4 regions of the Klebsiella sp. RIT-PI-d genome follow, and region 4 is predicted to be linked to each of the others. Evidence: predicted binding sites of a transcription regulator. Region 4 holds the regulator's gene; each other region holds the start of a gene.
The links. The regulator sigma-54, encoded in region 4, starts transcription at its own class of promoters, with help from an activator protein. The targets are predictions, from matches to a motif close to GTTGGCACANNTTTCGCTNT.

Region 1 (2,207 bases), on a different contig from region 4:
GATCTGCCGATGTCCTCTTTCAGCCGTGGCCCCTATGTTCAGCCGCCGCTGTCAGTGAATGGCTATAAACTGACGGCCGCCATCTGCTATGAAATTATTCTCGGTGAGCAGGTGCGGGATAACTTCCGTGCACAGAATGATTTCCTGCTGACCATCTCCAATGATGCGTGGTTCGGTAAATCAATCGGCCCGTGGCAGCATTTCCAGATGGCGCGGATGCGTGCGCTGGAACTGGCCCGTCCGTTGTTACGCAGTACCAACAATGGGATTACGGCGGTGATTGGCGCGGACGGCAACGTTCAGGCAATGATCCCGCAGTTTAGCCGCCAGGTGTTGACCGCCAGCGTCACGCCCACCACCGGCCTGACGCCTTACGCACGGACCGGTCACTGGCCGCTGTGGGTCCTTACCGCGCTGTTTGGTTTTGGCGCACTGGTGATGAGTTTGCGCCAGCGTCGTACATAATCGACTTTCTGCCTGCAATGCCCGGCGGCTTATGGTTGCCGGGCCTGTAACGTCTGCCCCTGCATTACACATTCTCCGCCACTTCTGGCACATCCTTTGCTTAATATCTCAGGCTGGCTGCAAAAAGGTCGTCAGGTATAACCCGGTCGCACTAGTTTAGCGCACCGGTAGCACCCTGAACGTGCAAGCCCCTATTTTTGCCTCCAAATGGTGCGGAGTACTTCGCAAAAATAAACAATATCGCAGCAAAATCTTTACATTAAGCCAGACTAAATGTTAACAAATAGCCATAACACTGCACGCTTAAGTTGCAGGACAACACAACACTCACAATGGGTATCAATAGCGTCCCGGCGCTGACGATAAAAAGGAGTTGGATATGCAATTACGTAAACTGGCCACGGCAATGCTGGTAATGGGCGTCTCAGCGGGCGTGGTCCACGCAGAGGATGCCGCGCCGGCGGCGGGCAGTACGCTGGATAAAATCGCTAAAAACGGCGTTATCGTTGTTGGCCATCGTGAATCTTCCGTCCCGTTCTCCTACTATGATAACCAGCAGAAAGTGGTCGGTTATTCTCAGGATTACTCAAATGCCATTGTTGAAGCGGTCAAGAAAAAGCTTAACAAACCAGATCTACAAGTGAAGCTTATCCCTATCACCTCCCAGAACCGTATTCCGCTGCTGCAAAATGGCACCTTCGATTTTGAATGCGGCTCTACCACTAATAACCTTGAGCGGCAGAAACAGGCTGCCTTCTCCGATACTATCTTTGTCGTCGGCACCCGTCTGTTGGCTAAAAAAGGCGGCAATGTTAAAGATTTTGCAGACCTGAAAGGTAAAGCGGTTGTGGTTACCTCAGGCACCACCTCAGAAGTGCTGCTGCATAAGCTCAACGAAGAACAGAAAATGGATATGCGCATCATCAGCGCCAAAGATCACGGTGACTCCTTCCGTACCCTGGAAAGCGGTCGCGCCGTGGCCTTTATGATGGATGATGCCCTGCTGGCGGGCGAACGTGCCAAAGCCAAAAAACCGGACAACTGGGAAATCGTTGGCAAACCGCAATCTCAGGAAGCCTACGGCTGTATGCTGCGTAAAGACGATGCGCAATTTAAAAAGCTGATGGATGACACCATTGCCCAGGCGCAGACTTCAGGCGAAGCCGAAAAATGGTTTGATAAATGGTTTAAAAATCCTATCCCACCGAAAAACCTGAATATGAACTTTGCCCTCTCTGACGAGATGAAAGCCCTGTTCAAAGAGCCGAATGACAAAGCGTTAAACTAATTAAAAAGAACCAGGGGCAGGATTGCCTGCCCTCTCGATTGCTGAACAGCATGGACAGACTATACGTCGGGGGGTCGTTCCCCACCTGACGCGAAAACCGCAGTACGCTGTTCACCGATCTTCGAGGGTAGCGCTGCTACCCTTTTTTTCTGGAGTAGATGTATGTCCATAGACTGGAACTGGGGTATTTTTTTACAGCAGGCCCCTTTCGGTAACACGACGTATCTGGGCTGGCTGTGGAACGGCTTCCAGGTCACCGTTGCGTTATCGATTACCGCCTGGATCATTGCCTTTTTAGTCGGTTCGCTGTTTGGCATTTTGCGCACCGTACCCAACCGTTTTCTCTCCGCCATCGGCACCCTGTACGTCGAACTGTTTCGTAACGTTCCGCTGATCGTACAGTTTTTTACATGGTATCTGGTTATTCCGGAACTGCTGCCCGAAGATATCGGCA
Region 2 (2,207 bases), 470 kb from region 4:
TCATTTTTATCGCTGCGGGCGACGTTAAAAATCTTCACCGCCACGCGCGGGTCAACTTCATTAATCCCCTGGGCGATGGCGTCTGCCATCATGCGGGTGTTATTCGACATGGTATCGTAGAAAATCGTGATCCGATCTTCCTGATAATCTGCCGCCCATTGCAGATACAGTTCGACGATTTGCGTTGGGTTATCGCGCCAGACCACCCCATGCGAGGTGGCAATCATGTCGACCGGCAGGTTAAAGCCTAAAATCTCCGTAATTTTTGGCGTCACCAGACGGCTGAACGGCGTCAGGATATTGGCATAGTAGCGCTGGCACTGTTCAAACAGTTCGCCCTGATCCACCTCATCGTTAAACAGACGTTCGTCACAATAATGCTGGCCAAAAGCGTCATTACTGAACAGCACAGCGTCGCCGGTCATATAGGTCATCATGCTGTCCGGCCAGTGCAGCATTGGTGTTTCAACAAAGATAAGCTGTTTACCGTTGCCAATATCCAGCGCCTCACCGGTCTTTACTACATTGAAATTCCATTCCGGATGATGATGGTGGCCGTTAATAGAATCGATGGCATTGGCAGTACAGTAAATTGGCGTGTCCGGAATATAAGACATGAGTTCAGTTAGCGCCCCGGCGTGATCTTCTTCGGCATGGTTAATCACGATATAGTCGATTTTTGCCAGATCGATCTCTGCTCGCAGGTTCTGCACAAATTCCCGGCTGAATTTATGATCGACGGTATCAATTAGCACGTTTTTGCCTTCCTGGATCAGGTAGCTGTTATAACTGCTGCCGCGTAGCGTTTTGTATTCTGTACCGTGAAAATCACGCACTTCCCAGTCGCGTTGCCCAACCCACTGAATATTATTTTTTACCTGAATAGCCATAACAACCTCTAACGTAAGCAAAATATGTAGAAACGATGTATAGCTATTATCAATAAGCGTGCCAGTTTTTAATTTATTGTTTTAAAAGGATAAATTATTTATGCCTTGTGTTGATGGTGTCAAAATGACTATTATCAGGACAGTCAATATGACACTGACAATAGTCAAAAAGACAATGAGGCAACATGGGCTTTTCTGTTGAGGTACTGGCGAAAATTGCCATTGAGCTACAGCGAGATATCGGACATCAGGATCGCTTTGCCAGAGTGATCGCGACACTACGCCAGGCATTAGGATGCGATGCCTCTGCCCTGCTGCGCTACGAGGCGCATCAGTTTATTCCGCTGGCAATCGACGGTCTGGCGCCGGATGTGCCTGGACGACGCTTTGCGCTGGCCGAACATCCGCGTTTGGAAGCGATTGCCCGGGCGGGTGACGTGGTGCGATTCCCGGCTGACAGCACGCTTCCGGACCCGTACGACGGGCTGATCCCCGGCCAGGAAAGCCTGAAAGTTCACGCCTGCGTTGGCCTGCCGCTGTTTGCCGGACAAAACCTGATTGGGGCGCTAACGCTCGACGGCATGTCTGCCGACCGTTTTGATGCCTTTAGCGACGAAGAGTTACGTCTGATCGCCGCGCTGGTCGCCGGCGCGCTGAATAATGCGCTGCTGATCGCCCAGCTTGAAAGCCAGAACATATTACCGGGCGAAACGCGCGGCTACGGGCAGACGGCGGGGCAGGAGATGATCGGCCTGTCTGAAAATATGGTGCAGCTAAAAAAAGAAATTTCCATTGTCGCCGCGTCCGATCTTAACGTATTGATCGGCGGAGAAACCGGTACCGGTAAGGAGCTGGTGGCAAAAGCTATCCATGAAGGATCGGCGCGGGCGGCCAGTCAACTGGTCTATCTTAACTGCGCGGCGCTGCCTGAAAGTGTGGCAGAAAGCGAGTTGTTTGGTCACGTAAAAGGCGCATTTACCGGGGCTATCAGTCATCGCAGCGGCAAATTTGAAATGGCCGATAATGGCACGCTGTTTCTTGATGAGATTGGTGAACTGTCGCTGGCGCTTCAGGCCAAGCTATTGCGCGTTCTTCAGTACGGCGATATCCAGCGCGTGGGCGACGATCGCAGTCTGCGGGTAGACGTCCGCGTGCTGGCCGCCACCAATCGCGACCTGCGTGAGGAAGTGCTTGCCGGGCGTTTTCGTGCCGATCTGTTTCACCGTCTTAGCGTTTTCCCCCTCTCTGTTCCGCCACTGCGGGACAGAGGTGACGATGTGATTTTGCTGGCGGGTTATTTTTGTGAACAGTGTCGCG
Region 3 (2,207 bases), on a different contig from region 4:
GGAGATGGGCTAAACGTTTCCACGGCAACTAACAAATCAGCGTCAAATTACACGCTATAGTACAGTTCAAACTCTACCGGGTGCGGCGTCATGCGTACGCGATCATCTTCTTCACGGCGCAGGGCAATGTAAGCATCAATGGCTTCGTTGGTGAATACGCCACCTGCAGTCAGGAACTCACGGTCCAGATCCAGCTCTTTCAGGGCTTCATCCAGAGAGCCTGCAACCTGTGGGATCTCTTTCGCTTCTTCCGGCGGCAGGTCATACAGGTTTTTGTCCATTGCTTCGCCCGGGTGGATCTTGTTCTTGATACCATCAAGGCCGGCCATCAGAAGAGCGGCAAAGCACAGGTACGGGTTAGCTGCCGGGTCCGGGAAGCGTACTTCAATACGACGCGCTTTCGGCGAAGATACCACCGGGATACGGATAGACGCTGAACGGTTACGGGCAGAGTAGGCCAGCATTACCGGTGCTTCGTAGCCCGGGACCAGACGCTTATAGGAGTTGGTCGTTGGGTTTGCAAGGGCGTTAATCGCTTTGGCATGTTTGATTACGCCGCCGATATAGAACAGCGCCTGCTCAGACAGACCGGCGTATTTATCGCCAGAGAACAGGTTGGTGCCGTTTTTAGACAGTGACATATGGCAGTGCATACCGGAACCGTTGTCGCCAAACATCGGTTTAGGCATAAAGGTCGCGGTTTTACCGAAGCGGTGAGCAACGTTGTGCACCACATATTTGTAGATCTGAATTTCGTCCGCTTTTTTGGTCATGGTGTTAAAGCGGGTGGCGATTTCGTTCTGACCCGCCGTCGCCACTTCGTGGTGATGCGCTTCAACGACCAGACCCATTTCTTCCATGATCAAACACATGGTAGAGCGGATGTCCTGTGAAGAATCGACTGGTGGAACCGGGAAATAACCGCCTTTCACGCCCGGACGATGGCCTTTGTTACCGCCTTCGTATTTGGTCGATGAGTTCCAGGCACCTTCGATATCGTCGATAGCCACATGGGAACCGGAGATAGATGCGCCAAAGCGGATATCGTCAAAAAGGAAGAATTCAGGTTCCGGCCCAAACAGGACGGTATCTGCAATACCGGTAGAGCGCAGGTATTCTTCAGCGCGCTTAGCAATGGAACGCGGGTCGCGGTCGTAGCCTTGCAGCGTGCCTGGCTCCAGAATGTCGCAACGAATGATCAGGGTCGATTCTTCATAAAACGGGTCAATGAGCGCAGTAGAGGAATCCGGCATCAGCACCATGTCTGATTCGTTAATACCTTTCCAGCCACCAATCGAGGAGCCATCAAACATTTTGCCTTCTTCGAAGAATTCGGCATTTACCTGATGCGCAGGAATCGTGACGTGCTGTTCTTTACCTTTGGTATCGGTGAAGCGCAAATCGACAAACTTCACTTCATGTTCATTCAGCATCGTCAAAACGTGTTCAGCGGACATACTTAACTCTCCCCGGATTCGGTCATTGTCGTCGTGGTAACGAGGTATTCAAAACAGCCTGACTGGCGTTATCGTGTTAAAAAAGATAAAGCGAAATCTGTGCCAACTTTCAAATGCCCCCCAAAAGGCGCTATCATGCACACCATAGTGCAAATAGGCTGCACCAGTATCGTCATATTGCACCAGTATAGTGCTTCGATGCTAATATTGAGCACCATACTGGTGCAATTTGCGTTAAAGCGGCCCTATTTCGCTTCGTGAAAGCGATCACAAACAAACTCTGCAACAGTTGTTTGCGGAGGATCTTTGTGATCCTGTTTTGTAGTGCGATTAATCCGTGTACAATGACGCGCTATTCCTAATGCCTGAGGCAAAGTTGTGATCGAAAATTTGCGTAACATCGCCATCATTGCTCACGTTGACCATGGTAAAACTACCCTGGTTGACAAGCTGCTCCAACAATCTGGTACTTTCGGTGAGCGTGCCGAAACTCAAGAGCGTGTGATGGACTCCAACGATTTGGAGAAAGAGCGTGGAATTACCATCCTCGCTAAAAACACCGCTATCAAATGGAATGACTACCGTATCAACATCGTTGATACCCCGGGGCACGCCGACTTTGGTGGTGAAGTTGAGCGCGTCATGTCCATGGTAGACTCCGTGCTGCTGGTTGTTGATGCAATGGATGGTCCGATGCCGCAGACGCGCTTCGTGACCAAAAAAGCCTTTGCTCATGGCCTGAAGCCTATT
Region 4 (2,207 bases):
AGCATGTGTGATATCAGGCGAACGCCCGGACAATCAGTGTTTTTTCAGTTTATCTTTATGTTTGGTCAGCTGTCGCGCGAGCTTATCAATTAAACCGTCGATAGCTGCATACATGTCCTGCCCTTCCGCACTGGCATGAATTTCCCCCCCGTTAACATGCAGGGTGGCATCCGAAATGTGAGTCACTTTCTCCACTTTCAACACAATGTAGACCTGATTGATGCGGTCAAAATACTGTTCCAGCTTAGCAAATTTCGTGCTGACAAAATCGCGAAGTCCATCAGTAATCTCGACATTGTGTCCAGTGATATTGAGCTGCATAGTGTCTTCCTTATCGGTTGGGTCATACCAGCTGCTTACGCTGGTTAGACGGCGGAATGGATAAAGACTCTCGATACTTCGCCACGGTACGACGTGCAACCATGATCCCCTGATCGGACAGCATTGTGGTTAATTTGCTGTCGCTCAGCGGTTTCGCGGGGTTCTCCGCAGCGATTAACTTTTTCACCAGCGCACGAATCGCGGTCGACGAGGCTTCGCCACCGCCTTCGGTATTTACATGGCTGGAGAAAAAATATTTCAGTTCAAAAATGCCGCGCGGGCTATGCAAATACTTCTGCGTAGTTACGCGAGATATCGTGGATTCATGCATCTCAACGGCCTGGGCGATATCGGCCAGCACCATGGGTTTCATATACTCTTCACCCTGCTCAAAAAACGCCTGCTGCTGCTCAACAATGCAGCGGCTAACGCGTAGCAGCGTATCATTGCGACTCTCCAGGCTTTTAATCAGCCACTTCGCTTCCTGGAGATTACTGCGGATGTACTGGTTATCTGCATCGTTGCGGTTACTGCCGCTCATCGCGGCATAGTGCTGATTAATTTGCAGGCGTGGAATGCTATCGGAATTCAGCTCGACCAGCCATTGACCGTTCACTTTGCGCACCAGCACATCCGGGATCACATACTCCGGCTCTCCGGTCTGGATCGACTGGCCAGGGCGCGGGTCCAGAGACTGAATAAAATTCACTGCATCTTTGAGTACGTCTTCTTTAAGACGCGTAACGCGCATTAAAGTTCGGAAATCATGATTGGCGAGAAGATCAAGGTGATTACTGATGATCAACTGTGCTTCAGCGATCCACGGCGTATTTTTAGCAAACTGCGAAAGCTGGATCAGCAGGCAGTCGCGCAGATCTTTGGCGGCAACACCGACAGGATCGAATCGCTGTACCCGCTTGAGTACCGCTTCCACTTCGTCAAGCCCAATGTCGCCATCGCCCATACTGTCGAGAATGTCCTCGACAGAGAGGGTCAGGTAGCCGGTGTCATCTACCGCATCGACGATCGACGTGGCAATCGCCCGATCGGTGTCGGTGAAAGGCGTCAGTTCAACCTGCCACATCAGATAATCCTGCAAGGACTGGGTGGTTTCGCCCTGATAAACGGGTAATTCGTCGTCCTGGTAATCCACGCCGTTACCGGAAGGCGTTCCGGCGGTGTAGATTTCGTCCCAGCTGGCATCCAGCGGCAGCTCTTCGGGCATCTCTTTTTGTTCCAGCGCGTCCACGCTGTCCAGCGTTTCGTTATCCGGAGATTCTTTGGCATCTATCTCTTCATGAAGATCGGTTTGCTCAAGCAGTGGATTGCTTTCCAGCGCCTGTTGAAGTTCCTGCTGTAATTCCAGCGTTGAGAGTTGCAGCAGGCGAATGGCCTGTTGTAACTGCGGCGTCATAGCAAGCTGTTGACTAAACCTTAATTGCAAACCTTGCTTCATATTCAGAGCGATTCTCTCCCGAGTTTACGTCGCTGACTTCTTACGCTTTATTCATCAGGCCGCTTCCGGGGCATGACGAGGATAGGATAAACACACCCTATCAGAGTCTGAAGTCTTCCCCAAGATATACGCGCTTAACCTGTTCGTCTTTAAGGATTTCGTCTGGCTTACCGTGCGCAATCAGATGGCCCTGGCTCACAATATAAGCGCGTTCGCACACCGCTAACGTTTCGCGCACGTTATGATCGGTAATCAGCACGCCAAGACCACTGTCGCGCAGATGCTCGATAATGTGTTTGATGTCGATAACGGAAATGGGATCAACACCGGCAAACGGTTCATCGAGCAGGATAAATTTAGGATTTGCGGCCAGCGCACGGGCGATTTCCACGCGGCGACGTTCACCGCCGGAGAGCGCCTGACCCAGACT

Region 1: a site for sigma-54 is predicted at 549-568, ahead of AC791_RS08420 (amino acid ABC transporter substrate-binding protein). Genes of this name have one in related genera too.
Region 2: a site for sigma-54 is predicted at 905-924, ahead of norV (anaerobic nitric oxide reductase flavorubredoxin). Genes of this name have one in related genera too.
Region 3: a site for sigma-54 is predicted at 1,545-1,564, ahead of glnA (glutamate--ammonia ligase). Genes of this name have one in related genera too.

Annotation. Positions count from the first base shown of each region.
Region 1 covers NZ_LGIT01000009.1:389,883-392,089, reverse strand. The annotation lists gene lnt (apolipoprotein N-acyltransferase) at 1-465, shown strand, start outside; gene AC791_RS08420 (amino acid ABC transporter substrate-binding protein) at 845-1,753, shown strand; gene gltJ (glutamate/aspartate ABC transporter permease GltJ) at 1,916-2,207, shown strand, end outside.
Region 2 covers NZ_LGIT01000003.1:7,853-10,059, reverse strand. The annotation lists gene norV (anaerobic nitric oxide reductase flavorubredoxin) at 1-890, opposite strand, end outside; gene norR (nitric oxide reductase transcriptional regulator NorR) at 1,076-2,207, shown strand, end outside.
Region 3 covers NZ_LGIT01000007.1:76,792-78,998, reverse strand. The annotation lists gene glnA (glutamate--ammonia ligase) at 48-1,457, opposite strand; gene typA (ribosome-dependent GTPase TypA) at 1,836-2,207, shown strand, end outside.
Region 4 covers NZ_LGIT01000003.1:476,554-478,760, reverse strand. The annotation lists gene hpf (ribosome hibernation promoting factor) at 34-321, opposite strand; gene rpoN (RNA polymerase factor sigma-54) at 344-1,777, opposite strand; gene lptB (LPS export ABC transporter ATP-binding protein) at 1,878-2,207, opposite strand, start outside.